3 regions of the Sediminibacillus dalangtanensis genome follow, and region 2 is predicted to be linked to each of the others. Evidence: riboswitches for the same ligand, from Rfam matches in the RefSeq annotation. Region 2 holds a riboswitch; each other region holds the start of a gene.
The links. A riboswitch is a leader RNA that binds a small molecule or an ion and turns the genes downstream of it on or off. The one in region 2 is predicted to bind thiamine pyrophosphate.

Region 1 (4,774 bases), 160 kb from region 2:
ATTCACGCAGCCCGCGTTCATTGGAAGCATATTCATCGATTACTTCATTGACGACATCCCATGAATCTACATCATCTCTATATCGCTTAACAATGGTTTTTATATGTTTTTCCAATCGTTTCAGTAGTAATTGCTTGTTTTTCTCCCGTTGTTTCGGATCCGTTTCATCCACCATCTTGTTCCCTTGCTTATCGAGGAAAAACCATTCTGGTACCTGGCTGTGCCAGACGAGATTATGGAAACGAACCTCCATGTTATTTTCCCTGGCAAACTGGACAACCTTGTCTGCTTCTTCAAAATCATAACGCTTTTCTTCCGGATGAATATTAATCGGTTTCATGACGTTTTCCGCAACGATGCTGTTATAATGGTGTTTAAGTATTTCTCCCTGTGTTCCCTCCAATTGATAAGGCTCCACTGCGGCTCCAATGGTAAAGGAATCCTGATATCTTTCTTGGATGGATGGCACTTCTAAGGCACTGGCAGCACTTTCTGTTTGTTCCGCCCCCACTTTATGGACACCAACAGAAACGAACAGAGAAAAGGCAAGGCCTGCAATTATAGGTTTTCGTAGGACTTGTAACATCAATCATTTCCTCCTTTTTAAAATAAAAAGTTACAAAAAAACCCTCCTCCATCCCTCCCATCACATAAACTACAGAGAAGCAGCATTATAAGAGTGACTCCTCTGTTTGTAAGCCCTTTCATTATAAACATCTACACTTTGTTTATCAATTGAACGAACTAACTTTTCTAAAAAATAAATAAATAGAACCAACCCCTCCCATTTTTGTCGGCCAAATGGACTACTATTTGCCCATCAAAAAAACAGCCTGAGATTTGCCAGGCTGTTTTCAGCTAATGTTCGTTACCCTGCGATGATCAGATTAGCAGCGATTCGTTCTCAAATATAAAAGCATAGCGGATATCAATAAACAAAAAATACTCATCTGTCAGCGGAAAGCTAAATGTTCGAATCATTTCCCTTGTTTCAATATCCGAATAGATTTCGGACAGGATCCCCCTGCTCCATGTTTTCATCTGCATAGTATTTTCTAGGAAGTAAGGACGAAAAGCCCAGTTCGACCCTATTTTATCAGGCTCCATCTCCCACCGGCCATCTCTTTTTCGAAAGTTGGAAGATACTTGGTGACCGTCGCTATCGCAGATAAACATCCGAAAACTCTCTTCCTCAAAGTCGCTGGTCAAGCCTTCGATAAAGTGATCAGCCTTCTTGGTTCCTTCCCACTGGGACTGAATCCTTTTTACTTTTTGCTCCCAATTCAGCACATGAAGCAGACGTTGTTCTACCAGTTGTTTTTCCCGCTTGATGTATTCGGATACCTTTTCTGTCACATTTATCCTTAATACGGACTGACCGTCCAAAGCAAAACCGGGTTTCGCCAGATAATACCCCTGGTAAAAACGGCCGCCATGTTTCCAGGCAAAATACAATTGAAAATTATCTTCTATGTTTTCAAACAATAAAGCTGCTCCGATCCGCCTGGCAAGCATGGATAGCGAATGCATGATATCTTGAAAACCATCCGCATTGTGACGACGGATGATATCTGTATCTATTTTTAATATATGCGGTTCCAGTTGGCGAATCCGGTCAATATTAGAGCTTTTCGCTCCAACATGGTCGACTGCAATCTGAATGCCGAAAGTCTTATAATAAAGCAGAAGATGGTTCAAGTTTTCAAACGCCTCGTCAAAATCATGCTCCGTCACTTCAATGACAATACGGTTCATCGAAAACCCTTTTGCCTCGAAATCCAACAACAGTTGTAACAAATCTTCTCCGTCATTGACCATCAGTTGTTTTGCATTCCGGTTGATGAATAAATAGCCATCCACTTCGGCTTCAAGCATTTCCGTTATGGCAATTTGTAAAAGATGTTGATCGACTTCTACTTTGAATTCTTCCGGTACTTCCGGATCAGAAAAAAAAGGACCAAGACTCTCCCATTCTTCTTCATTTCTGAATCTGCCCAGCACTTCATAACCTGCTACCGTATGACGAATCGCGCTGACAATCGGCTGGTAGACAGGTTTTATACTCTCTAAATTGTCCAGGATATCCAATGGATCCATGAGTTACCCCTACCTTCCGTAACCATTCTATTATTTTTCTCTCAGGAAGCTTTTTTCGGGGGAGAAACAGGGGCAGCGGTTTTGGGCCGAATTAATGTCGGCGCACTGCTTAGTACCAATACTGTCAATATAGAACACAATACAGCGGCGCCCAGTGCTGTCACCCCGTTGGCAACAAAGGAAAACCAGACAGGATTCATTCCCTCTGGAGCATATTCACCCCAAAATATAAAACCGGCAATGAAATGCCAAAAGTAACGGGCGATACTACCGACAAAAACAGCGACAGTCACCAAACATAAAGCGGCTCTTTTTCTCCCCCTGCGATATGCTGTCTGAACCGGTTGATAAAAAAGTCCGGCAAAACCAACAAAGGCAAAAGCTACAAAATACTCGATAAATCCTTGTAAAGGCGTAAGAATAGAACGAGCTGCATCACCAAGAGCCACTTGCAACAATCCCCAAATAAAGCCTGCCAGAACACTGACAATGAAGCCTCTCCGGAATGCGAGCAGGAAAATCGGTACCATGGCAAACGAGATGGAAATCGATGGAGACAATCTGATCGAAGGAAGTAAATCAAAAACAAATGCCAGTGCAGCGAAAAATGAAGCTTCAATCAATGCAACCAATCCCAACTTCTTCAACATATAAAAAAACTCCCCTTTTCCATACGAAACACCAAGGGAGAACATGTATGCAGACAGCCAGAATCCGATCCACCATCATCCACATCCCTGCGCTAGCATTAACTAACAGGTTCAAAGGGTCAGAACAGTCTCGTTCACTCTCAGCATAAAGCTCCCCTTGTGGTTTCGCTTATGTAATTTTGTGTTGCGCTTCTTTTATTATAACCGATTCTCCTTGGGGGTGGTAGAGGTTTGCTTTTCATACACAATCACTTTCTTCGATTTTCTCAATCAACAAATCTCCATCAAGTTTGCTAAAATAATCCTGATGCTTTGGAGAAAATAGAAACAGTTTTCATAGGGGATACTGATTAAAAGCAAATTAGAGAGAAGGAGAATCAATCATGTCAGTGACAGACAAGGAAGCCGTCCGTTTGGAAAATGTATCCTACACTGCCGACGGTCAGAAGATATTGAAACAGATAACCGGCTCTTTTCCTGAAGGAAAAATCACAACCTTGGTCGGGCCGTCCGGCGCTGGTAAAACCAGTTTGTTCCGATTGATGAACGGGCTGCGCGCGACCACATCTGGTAACATCTACGTACAAGAAAAGCCCATAGAAGTATATAACCCTGTAGAACTCAGAAGGAAAGTAGGTGTGGCTTTGCAAAGCGCCACCATGATCAGTGGGAGTGTTTTCGAAAATTTATCTCTTCCGCTCAAACTGCAGGGAAAAGAACTTGAACAGGATGACGCATTGGAATTATTAGACTTAGTCGGACTGAAGCGGGATAGCATACAACAGAACATTAAGGATTTGTCCGGGGGCCAGCGGCAAAAGCTGTCGATTGCCCGTACCTTAGTTAATCGTCCTGATGTGCTGCTGTTAGATGAAATCACTGCTTCACTGGATCGTGTTTCACAACAGGATATCGAAGAATTGATCATTCGAATCAATCAAAACTATGGTACGACGATAGTTTGGATCACCCACAACTTACAACAGGCGAGAAGCCTCGGTGACTATACTTGGGTGATGATTGAAGGAGAAGTGGTAGAAACAGGGGAAAGCAGTTTGTTGAACAACCCTTCCAATGAACAGGTCAAAAGGTTTGTGAAGGGGGAAGATGCATGAATTATCTTACATTGTCCCTCGCACTCATTTTTGTTATCATTCCGCTTTTATTATCGAAAGTTTTAAGACTGGAACTGGAAAAGGATACGATTATTGCTGCCATCCGCTCGATTATACAGCTGCTTGCGGTCGGGTATTTATTGCAGTATGTATTTGATGCTGAAAACATGCTCTACATTCTATTAATGGTTGTTCTGATGATTGCGGCAGCCACACAAAATGCAAGACGGAAAGGCAGGTCGATTCAAGGAATTACCTGGAAACTGATTCTCACCTTTATTGTTGTAGAAGTGCTTACCCAAGGTATTCTGCTCGGGCTTTCGATCACACCACCTACTCCTCAATATATCATTCCAATCAGCGGAATGATTATCGGGAATTCCATGGTTTTGTCGATATTGTTTTTGAATCGATTTACCGCTGAAGTGGAAGACCACGAGGACGAAACCGAGTTGATTCTCTCATTGGGTGGTACACCTAAACAAGCGATTCATCGCCAACTGATCACTTCCATCAAAGCGAGCACCATTCCAACCATTGAGAGCCAAAAAACCATCGGACTTGTCCAGCTCCCAGGAATGATGAGCGGCCAAATCATAGCAGGTGCAGACCCAGTGCAAGCCGTCCAATTTCAGTTGTTAATTTTATTCCTGATTTTGACAACAGCAGTGGTCACCAGCATCTTGCTCGGTTACATGTCTTATCCGACCTTGTTCAACGAACGCATGCAGCTTGTCAAAAGCAGAATGAAAGAATAAAATCCGGGGTCAGTCCCTCCCGCACCAGTAACGACACCCAAATACCGCGGGAGGGACTGACCCCTTAACCAAACTAGGTGAGATATTCCACGGATTTGGGGACACACCTTCAATCTCCCTAAACCCCGCTCTGTCAACATTCAGCTCATTAACA
Region 2 (4,774 bases):
AGGGAGTCTCAGTCATGTTAGCGCATCAGATCGTTTTGCTATTATTCTTAGGCTATATCGTTTTTTCCATTGATAAAAAACAGAAGTATTTTCCGGTACCAATGGTGTTGGTGCTTTTAGGAATCGCGTTATCGTTTATATCCTATTTCGATTCTCTCAAAATTACCAAGGAGATTATTTTCAACGTTTTTTTACCAGCCTTGTTGTTCACTTCCGCATACCAGTTTTCACTTGATTCGTTAAAGAAAAATAAATGGATCATTGCTACGCTTACTACTGTGGGACTAATGGCGACTGCTGGACTTCTAGGTGTCGCCATTTATTTTATCAGTGGGCCTTTCCTTCAAATTTCCCTGTTAGGAGCGCTTTTGATTGCGGCAATCCTGACACCGACTGATCCGGTCTCGGTTGTTTCCATTTTGAAGCAATCAACGGGAAATGAAAAAATAGCCGATATTGTAGAAGGTGAATCGATGGTGAACGATGGAACAAGCATCGTTGTCTATTCGGTACTTTTGACTATGTATAAAAGTGGAGAATCTTTCTCAATTGTTTCCTTCTTAAGCGAATTTTTACTCGTATCTGCAGGCGGGGTCATCCTCGGGATTATTTTTGGCTGGCTTCTCAGCAGGGCTGTGCACTATACACACCATAAACAGTACCAGGTTATGCTCAGCATCATCGTCGCATACGGAAGCTTCCATATCGCGGAAAAAATTGGTATTTCTGGTGTCTTGGCAACTGTCACTGCTGGGATCATGCTTTCTTGGGAATTCGGTAAAACGGAAAAAGAAGATTATTTCCATGACTCACTTGATGGGTTCTGGACCATTGTTGAGCCGTCTGTGTTAGCCCTCATTTTCCTGCTTATCGGCATAGATGCTGCAGATTACCTTGCATTTCCCGGCTGGGTCCTTGCTTTTATCATTTTTGTTTTATCGCTTGTTGTCCGTTTCCTTGTATTGGCTGGTTTTACGAGCGCGGTACCTGCCTGGAGGAAAAAATTCAGTGCAGGTGACGTTGGCCTGATTACCTGGTCCGGCATAAAAGGAACGATGTCGGTCGCATTATTGTTGGGATTAGAAGCGGGTGTAGATCAGGATAATGTTCTAGTGTCTTTGACTTTCGCAGCCGTCTTATTGTCATTAGTCATTCAAAGTGTCGGTGTCTATCCATTGACGAAAGAAAAAGAAAAAGAATAAGCCTGTGAAAATTTTTCTCCATCAGTTGGTGCCTTTCTTTTACTAATTGAATAGACTGCAATAGAGGTGAACGCCCATGCAGAAAATTTATTTGGTGCCAGTCGATGGCAGTGAACAATGTTTATCGGCAGTTGATCATGCTGTAGAAGCGGCGCTTGAAAGTGGTTATGGAATCCGATTGTTGAACGTCCAGCCGAAAGTCCATACACAGTATGCGCAATCAAAAGTCGGAACAAAGACGTTGGAAAACTATAAAAAGGAAACATCCGACAGAATCCTGAATCAAGCAGAAGAGAGAATAAAGGATCAGGTAGAGGTTGTTTGTAAAACACGCTGGGGAATCCCCGCAGTGGAAATATGTGAAGAGGCAAAAGGGAAAGCGATAAAAGGAATTATTCTAGCACCGCGAACAGCAAAGAAAAAGCTTGGAAGCGTCACTTATAAAGTCTTGCAAAAGTCGACTGTCCCAGTAACTGTCATTCCAGTTTAACGGTATAAGCAATAATAATTCCGCAAGATATAACTCCAATCCATCGTTTCCTTTTTGCGGTGCAAGGCAGTTTTCGTTATACTGTGTCTAACAAAAAAAGAGGATGCCGAAGTCTTCAGGGGGAGCCAACTGGCTGAGAGTGAACACTGATGTTCAGACCCTTTGAACCTGTTAGTTAACACTAGCGTAGGAATGGCGGCTTTTATGATGGCGAGGTAAGCAATGCAACGGGTATTTCCATCAGGAAAGCTTTCCCCTTTTGCATTGCTTTTTTTGTCGATAACTAAAACTATGGGGGTGTGCACGATGGAAGCAAGGCAAACACTGTTTTTGGTCGAGGTAGCTATCATGTCTGCTATGGCACTCGTACTTGATATTATTCCTTTCTTATCGTTTAAAATTTGGCCGCAAGGCGGCTCTGTATCCTTCGCCATGATACCAGTATTTCTTTTTGCTTTCAGGTGGGGCATGAAAGGGGGACTGTTGAGCGGTCTGTTGTTCGGGGCATTTCAAGTGGTGACCGGTACAGCTTATATTCTTACACCATTACAAGGATTGATAGAATACGGTTTGGCCTTTACTGCTCTCGGTACTGCAGGAGTTGTATCAACAAAGGTACAAGCAGCACTGAAAGCAGGAAAACATTCAGTATTTTTTGTGTACATTTCACTCGGTGTTCTTCTAGGATGCAGTTTGCGTTTTTTGGGTCATTTGTTGGCGGGCGTATTCTTCTTTTCGGAAAATGCGCCCGAAGGACAGCCGATTTGGCTTTACTCCGCAATTTATAATGGTTCTTACATGCTTCCGGCGTTTATATTGAGTTCGATAGTCATTTCCTTTTTGTTCTATAAACAGCCACGGTTGGCAGAAGCCAGACCATGATAACGACGAAAACGGATCGTAAGGAGGAAAAAGGAGGTTGAATTTTAATGAAGGAACTTATCGGCAACTGTATTCGTTGTAATAAAGCTGTTTATTGTAAGGATGGTTTTTTTGACGGTATTCATCATGAGGGGAAACTGCTTTGCGTTGATTGTAGTGAACAGGACGAACTGGAAGAAGAATCAGACAAACAGTGATCCTGAAGTAATTGAATCATGGTACATAATCTTAAAGCATACCAACCGATGCGTTTTCTTTCCCTGTATGGAACATTCCTAATTAACAAATAGGGGCTTGTCCGCAAAAGTCTTTCTTTTGCGACAGCCCCATATTCTTCTTAAAGGGTATTGGTTAAAATTTCTTCTACGTTATCGGTATTGGTAACGACCAGTAAAATTTTCCCTTCGTCCAATTCTTCCTCATAATTATTAGCTTCCACATCAGATAAACCTACTTCTTTCAACTTGGTACGAAGTTCGTCTCCTTTTTTATTGAACAGATTACCAACGGCACTTTTTAAGTTCATCTCGTTTAATCCGATGGTATTGGCGTCTGCATTATCTGCAACACGTTTCGACCGATCGCTGTCATGGGCAAGAACATATACGTTATCTTTATCAATGCCCTTTTGACTTAATTTGTTTACATCCTGTTGTAATTGTTCGTCGTTTGTATATTTGCGAATAAATGGTGACATATAAAGCCCTCCTTTTTTATTTTCCATTTCATAAATAAAAATACCCTTCCCACATAGAATGAAACGCTTTAAAGGGGAGCTCCAACCATACATGATGTCAGAAAAGGATAAATTTTCAGGTAAATAAATTGCTGTTCTTGGTAGTATTGTTCTAAAATGAATGCAGGTCATTAAGGGGGGAATAAATTTGAAGAAAAATATCGTAGCAACTTTTTCCATTGTCGGAGTGGATCCGGAAACAGGAGAACATGGGATTGCTGTTCAATCAAAGTTTATTGCGGTAGGGTCTGTCGTGCCGTGGGCAAAGGCTGGAGTGGGAGCAGTAGCGACCCAGGCTTTTGCCAATCCTTCTTACGGTCCACAGGGTCTTGAGCTTCTTGAAAAAGGGTACACACCTGAAGAAGTTATTGACCTTTTGACAAAAGACGATCCACAGAGGGAAGAACGTCAGGTTGGCATAGTAGATGCGAAGGGAAACAGCGCTACTTATACTGGGGTACATTGCTATGATTGGGCAGGAGGAACCCGCGGAGAAAATTTTGCGGCCCAGGGAAACATTCTCGTAAATGAAGCCACTGTTTCCCATATGGCTAAGACCTTTGAACGATCACAAGGAACATTGGCAGAACGCTTGCTGGCATGCCTGCAAGCTGCCCAAGAAGCTGGTGGGGATAGTAGAGGAAAGCAGTCGGCAGCACTGTATGTTGTGAAAGATAAGGGAGGATATGGTGGGTTCAATGACAGGCTTGTCGATTTACGGGTTGATGACCATCCTGAACCTATCCAAGAAATTATCCGTCTTTATCAGCTTCAGCAGCTTTATTTCGGTGAGATAAAACAGGAAAACGTACTTCTGATTGAGGGAACAACAAAGCAGAAGGTGATCTCTGGTTTGGTAAACAAGGGATATCTCCGGAGTATGGAAGTATCCGAGGAAGAGCTTCAGAAGGGGCTGACGGAGTACCTTCATACCGAAAATTTTGAGGAAAGGGAATTAGAACCGGGTAAGATTGATAAAGAAGTATTGGATTTTTTAAATAAGTAGTAACATTAAACGTCTTAGCCATAGAGGCTAAGGCGTTTCTTATAGGATAGCTCTGTCGCCCCAGTAGTAATACAGGGGAAAGAGTCTAGGCACTCCTTCAAGGATGCGCCGGAACTCCATGGTCTCCGATTGCATAGGCTATAGCACACACATAAGCAGTACCAATTGAAGGGAGTTCCTTGCTATGGAATTGACTGTATCCCATTGGTTGTACGGTTCTTTTACGTTATTAATTATCCTTACGATGATTTTTCGTAAAGGGGTGGTACTGCCAACGCTTCTGGGTACCTTTCTGGTTTCCTGGGTTTTTAAAGGCAGCGTCATCGGTGGATTCACAGCCATTTTTAACGCTAATCTTGTAGCTGCGAAAGAACTATTTAACATCTTTTTGATTATCACTTTTATGGTTGCGCTGCTTCATTCCTTAAAGGATCTGGATGCCGACAGACGAATGATTC
Region 3 (4,774 bases), 970 kb from region 2:
GATAAAATGGCCGAGGGCATCACAAAGGTGGCGCAAGACGTTTACCCTAAGCCTGTCGTAGTAAGGTTGAGCGACTTCCGTTCCAACGAATTTAGAGGATTGAAAGGCGGGGAAGAAGTAGAACCGATCGAAGCCAATCCGATGATCGGGTGGAGAGGGGTTTCCCGTTATATATCTCCGGAATACGAGGAAGGTTTCCGTCTGGAATGCCGCGCCATAAAAAAAGTGCGGGAAGACTATGGACTGATAAATGTGTGGACCATGCTTCCTTTCGTCCGAACTACTTGGGAAGTAAAGAGAGTCAAAGAAATCATGGCAGAGGAAGGTCTCATACAAGATCAGCAATTCAAAATTTGGATTATGGCCGAAGTGCCGTCCGTCATATTCGAAGCGGAAGAATTCGCGAAAATGGTTGACGGATTTAGTATCGGGAGTAATGATTTGACCCAGTTAGTGCTTGGTTCCGACCGGGATTCGGGAATTCTGAACACCATGGGTTACTTTGATGAACGCAATCCTGCTGTGAAAAAAGCGATCAAAATGCTAATACAAGGTGCCCATAAACATAATAAGAGCGTCTCAATCTGTGGGCAAGGGCCATCCTTGTATCCCGAATTCACAGAATTCCTTATCCAGGAAGGAATCGACAGTGTGAGCGTGAACCCGGATACGGTAGCCGGCACAAGGAGATTGGTTGCATCCGTCGAGCAGCGGATGATTATGAACAAAATAAGAGAATTATAAATTCTTTAGCAAAGTAACCAATGAGGCGCTTCATCAGAGCTTCATTGGTTTTCTATAGATTTCATTCAAGGGTGATGTGTTACCTAGTACGGCATCTCGCAGCACTTTACACATTTAAAAAGAGAGACTCAACTAAATAAACGAGATGAAATCAAGCAAATTTAAAATCAGTCCTTTTGTGACGCGGGAAATGGGAAACACATTCTATGTGACTGTCGTTTCTTGAATGAATAGAGGGTTATGCGATCAGTGGTGAGTGGTTTGTTGAATCCGAAAGAGCTTTTCCTGTATTTACACATATATCCTAGTCTTGAAAAAAGACCTATGTTATACTTAATGAAAATCACATATGTTTACACTGGGGGTGCCTTATAAGGCTGAGACAGATAGTATTCTGGACCCTTTGAACCTGATCTGGGAAATACCAGCGTAGGGAAGTGGGATTGAAACTTTTATATTATGACTGTTTATAATATATTGACTAAAAGGCCACCCCTATATCCGGGTGGCCTTTTTGCGTCCCGCGAAGCGATGAAAATAGCACGAATATGAAGAAGGCGGCCGCAGTTCATTAAAGACAGCGCTATCCAAGAGGGGGGGAGGATTATGGGGAAGGGAGAACTGCATATCGTTTCAACCGGAAATCAACGACCAGAAAAATTAGCCGAAATCGCAGGGGACATACATCCCTACATAACGGCCCTTCATATACGTGAGAAGCATAAAACGGCTAAGGAAATCTATCAACTGATTGAATTGTTACTAGACAGTCAAGTACCCGCTTCTAAAATCATCGTAAATGACCGGTTAGACGTTGCCCATGTGATGAAGCTCTGCGGTGTTCATTTAGCGTATCATTCTTTACCGATCGGCCCAGTGAAGGAAAATTTCCCTGATTTACGCGTTGGTTGTTCCGTTCATTCCCTAGAGGAAGCAATTTCTGCTCAAAAGCAAGGTGCTGATTATGCATTCTTTGGCCATGTTTTTCCCACCCAGTCCAAACCAGGATCAGCACCACGAGGAGTGGAACAATTACGGTCAGTTTCATCGTCTGTCTCTATGCCGGTGATAGCGATAGGAGGAATCAAACCTGGCAATGTAAACGAGGTGATGGAAGCTGGTGCGAAAGGGGTAGCTGTGATGTCGGGTGTTTTGGAGGCGAACCAGCCTCTGGGGAAAGTGAAAGAATATGTTTCCCGACTTTCTATCTCAAACAAGTTTAGATAGGAAGTGCTAAGCGGAAAGGAGGACTTTGTAATGCCTGATAAGTACGATTGTATTGTGATTGGCGGAGGGGTCAATGGGGGTTCTGTAGCGTATAACCTTGCAAAAAGGGGCAAAAAAGTCCTTTTGCTGGAAAAGGACCGTCTGGCAAGCAAAGCTTCTGGAGCGGCAGCAGGGATGCTGGCGGCGCAGGCTGAACTGGAGGAAGATGGGCCCTTATTCCACTTGGCAAAGAAAAGCAGGTCGAAGTTTCCTATGCTTGCAAAGGAAATAAAAGAGTTAACTGGAATAGACATTGAATTAAGCAATAAAGGGATGTACAAAGTGGCCTTAACAGAAGAGGAGGAATATCGTTTTAAGCAAATAATCGAGAGCCAAACCAGGGCGGGAGAGCAAGCGGAATGGATGAGTCAAAAGGAAGTAAGCAGAAGAGAGCCAGGCTTATCAACAGCCATCCGGGGGGCGATGTATATAGCAAAAGATGGGCAGGTGTCAGCACCGCAAGTAACACTTGGTTTTTTGAAAGCAGCTGCAGTCCTGGGGGTGGAAATAAGGGAGTTTACGGAAGTTTCCTCTTTTCTTTTTGATAATGGAAAAATAGCAGGAGTAAGGACAAGTGAAGGGAACTTTGAGAGTGACAAGGTGATTCTGACGGGAGGGGCATGGAGTGAATCCCTATTGCCTGATTCGGAAATTCCCTTTAACACTTATCCTGTAAAAGGGGAGTGCTTTTCCGTAGTCACCCATCGACCATTACTGACTGGAACGATTTTTTCTCATAGCTGTTATCTGGTACCCAAAAAAGGCGGTCGCCTTCTGGTAGGGGCTACAGTCCAACCAAATACCTTTGATCAAACCGTAACAGTGGGTGGGATTTCTTATCTGATGGAAAAGGCGAAGAAACTGGTTCCGGACATCGTACATGCAGAGTGGGAAAAAGCCTGGGCTGGAATTCGGCCGCAAACTTCAGATGGCCTTCCCTATTTAGGGGAGCATCCAGCGTACGAAGGATTGTTTGTGGCAACAGGGCATTTCCGTAATGGCATTTTGCTTTCTCCTATTACTGGCGAACTGATCGCTAGATTAGTAGATCGAGAACCGCTGTCAGCAGACTTACGTGCTTTCCGGATTGATCGCCACCTTGAGAAAACGCTTTAACGAGGAGGATTATGGATGGAGTTAATTATCAATGGTGACATGGTAGAAGTTCCGGATACTATTGCCACTGTTTCATCATTATTAGAGTACTTCGGAATTGGGGAAAAGGTTGTGATTGTGGAACTGAATCAGAACATATTAGAAAAGAATGCACATGCAGATACGAGGCTCTCTGACCGGGACAAAATTGAAATTGTAAACTTTGTAGGAGGCGGATGATGATGCTCAAAATAGGTGATTACGAATTTTCTTCAAGACTTTTGTTAGGGACAGGTAAATACCCGGACTTTGATGTGCAAAAGAAAGCAGTAGAAGTTTCAGATGCAGATATCCTGACTTTTTCTGTCCGCAGAATGAATATTTTTGAGGCTGGCCAGCCCAATTTTCTTGAAAAAATTGATGTGGAAAAATATACACTGCTTCCAAACACCGCAGGGGCCAAGACAGCGGAAGAAGCCGTCCGTACTGCGAAACTGGCAAAGGCTTCTGGATTATGTGACATGATTAAAGTAGAAGTGATCGGTGATCAAAAAACACTCCTGCCGGATCCGATAGAAACGCTAAAAGCAGCGGAAATGTTATTAGATGAAGGCTTTATTGTACTTCCGTATACTTCGGATGATGTTCTGTTAGCGAAACGGTTAGAAGAATTAGGCTGTCATGCCATTATGCCCGGGGCATCTCCGATCGGGTCCGGGCAAGGTATTGTGAATCCATTGAATCTTCGTTTTATCATCGAACAATCCAATGTACCTGTAATTGTTGATGCTGGTATTGGGACACCTTCAGATGCGGCGATCGCAATGGAGATGGGGGCGGATGGAGTACTGTTGAATACTGCTGTTTCTGGTGCCGGAGATCCTGTGAAGATGGCAGAGGCAATGAAAATGGCGATTGAAGCTGGGAGATTGGGATATGAAGCAGGACGTATTCCGAAAAAACGATACGCCACAGCAAGCAGTCCAATGGAAGGATTGAGTGTACTTGAGTGAGCGTTATTCTCGCCAGGAATTGTTCACACCAATCGGGAAAGAAGGACAGGATAAAATTAGCAGCAAGCATGTGTTAATAATTGGTGCAGGAGCCCTGGGTACGGGAGCCGCCGAAGCACTTGTCCGCGCAGGAGTTGGAAAGCTGACGATTGCTGATCGGGATTACGTGGAATGGAGCAATCTCCAGAGACAGCAGTTATATGCGGAAGAAGACGCACAGCAACGGTTGCCAAAAGCTGTGGCAGCAGAAAAACGTCTTCAATCGATTAATTCTTCGGTTACAATTGAAGCCATGGTGCTGGATGTGTCAGTCGAGGAGATAGAGCAATTGATTGAAAAGGTTGATTTAATAATCGATGCCACTGATAATTTTGATATTCGTCTGATTGTAAACGACATAGCCCAAAAATATCGTATTCCATGGATATACGGAGCATGTGTAGGAAGCTATGGAATTAGCTATACGATTTTGCCGGGAGAGACACCTTGTTTGCACTGTCTGCTGGAGACTGTGCCAATGGGAGGGGTAACCTGCGATACGGCAGGCATCATTAGTCCGGCTGTCCAAATGGTTGTCGCGTATCAAACGACAGAGGCGTTAAAGATATTAGTAGAAGACAAGCAATCGTTGCGGAAAAAACTTGTCTCCTTTGATT

Region 1: another riboswitch for thiamine pyrophosphate. It lies ahead of thiT (energy-coupled thiamine transporter ThiT); the one in region 2 lies ahead of thiT (energy-coupled thiamine transporter ThiT).
Region 3: another riboswitch for thiamine pyrophosphate. It lies ahead of tenI (thiazole tautomerase TenI); the one in region 2 lies ahead of thiT (energy-coupled thiamine transporter ThiT).

Annotation. Positions count from the first base shown of each region.
Region 1 covers NZ_CP046956.1:1,409,278-1,414,051, reverse strand. Annotated here, with positions in the region: gene ERJ70_RS07220 (endo-1,4-beta-xylanase) at 1-586, opposite strand, end outside; gene ERJ70_RS07215 (EAL domain-containing protein) at 883-2,097, opposite strand; gene thiT (energy-coupled thiamine transporter ThiT) at 2,139-2,747, opposite strand; TPP riboswitch at 2,815-2,915, opposite strand; gene ERJ70_RS07205 (ABC transporter ATP-binding protein) at 3,131-3,862, shown strand; gene ERJ70_RS07200 (ABC transporter permease) at 3,859-4,620, shown strand.
Region 2 covers NZ_CP046956.1:1,572,822-1,577,595, forward strand. Annotated here, with positions in the region: gene ERJ70_RS07920 (cation:proton antiporter) at 15-1,202, shown strand; gene ERJ70_RS07925 (universal stress protein) at 1,279-1,692, shown strand; TPP riboswitch at 1,801-1,902, shown strand; gene thiT (energy-coupled thiamine transporter ThiT) at 1,999-2,574, shown strand; gene ERJ70_RS07935 (hypothetical protein) at 2,622-2,771, shown strand; gene ERJ70_RS07940 (YflT domain-containing protein) at 2,912-3,271, opposite strand; gene ERJ70_RS07945 (DUF1028 domain-containing protein) at 3,432-4,316, shown strand; gene ERJ70_RS07950 (hypothetical protein) at 4,501-4,774, shown strand, end outside.
Region 3 covers NZ_CP046956.1:606,958-611,731, forward strand. Annotated here, with positions in the region: gene ppsA (phosphoenolpyruvate synthase) at 1-744, shown strand, start outside; TPP riboswitch at 1,095-1,197, shown strand; gene tenI (thiazole tautomerase TenI) at 1,351-1,971, shown strand; gene thiO (glycine oxidase ThiO) at 2,002-3,126, shown strand; gene thiS (sulfur carrier protein ThiS) at 3,142-3,345, shown strand; gene ERJ70_RS03280 (thiazole synthase) at 3,348-4,118, shown strand; gene ERJ70_RS03285 (thiazole biosynthesis adenylyltransferase ThiF) at 4,111-4,774, shown strand, end outside.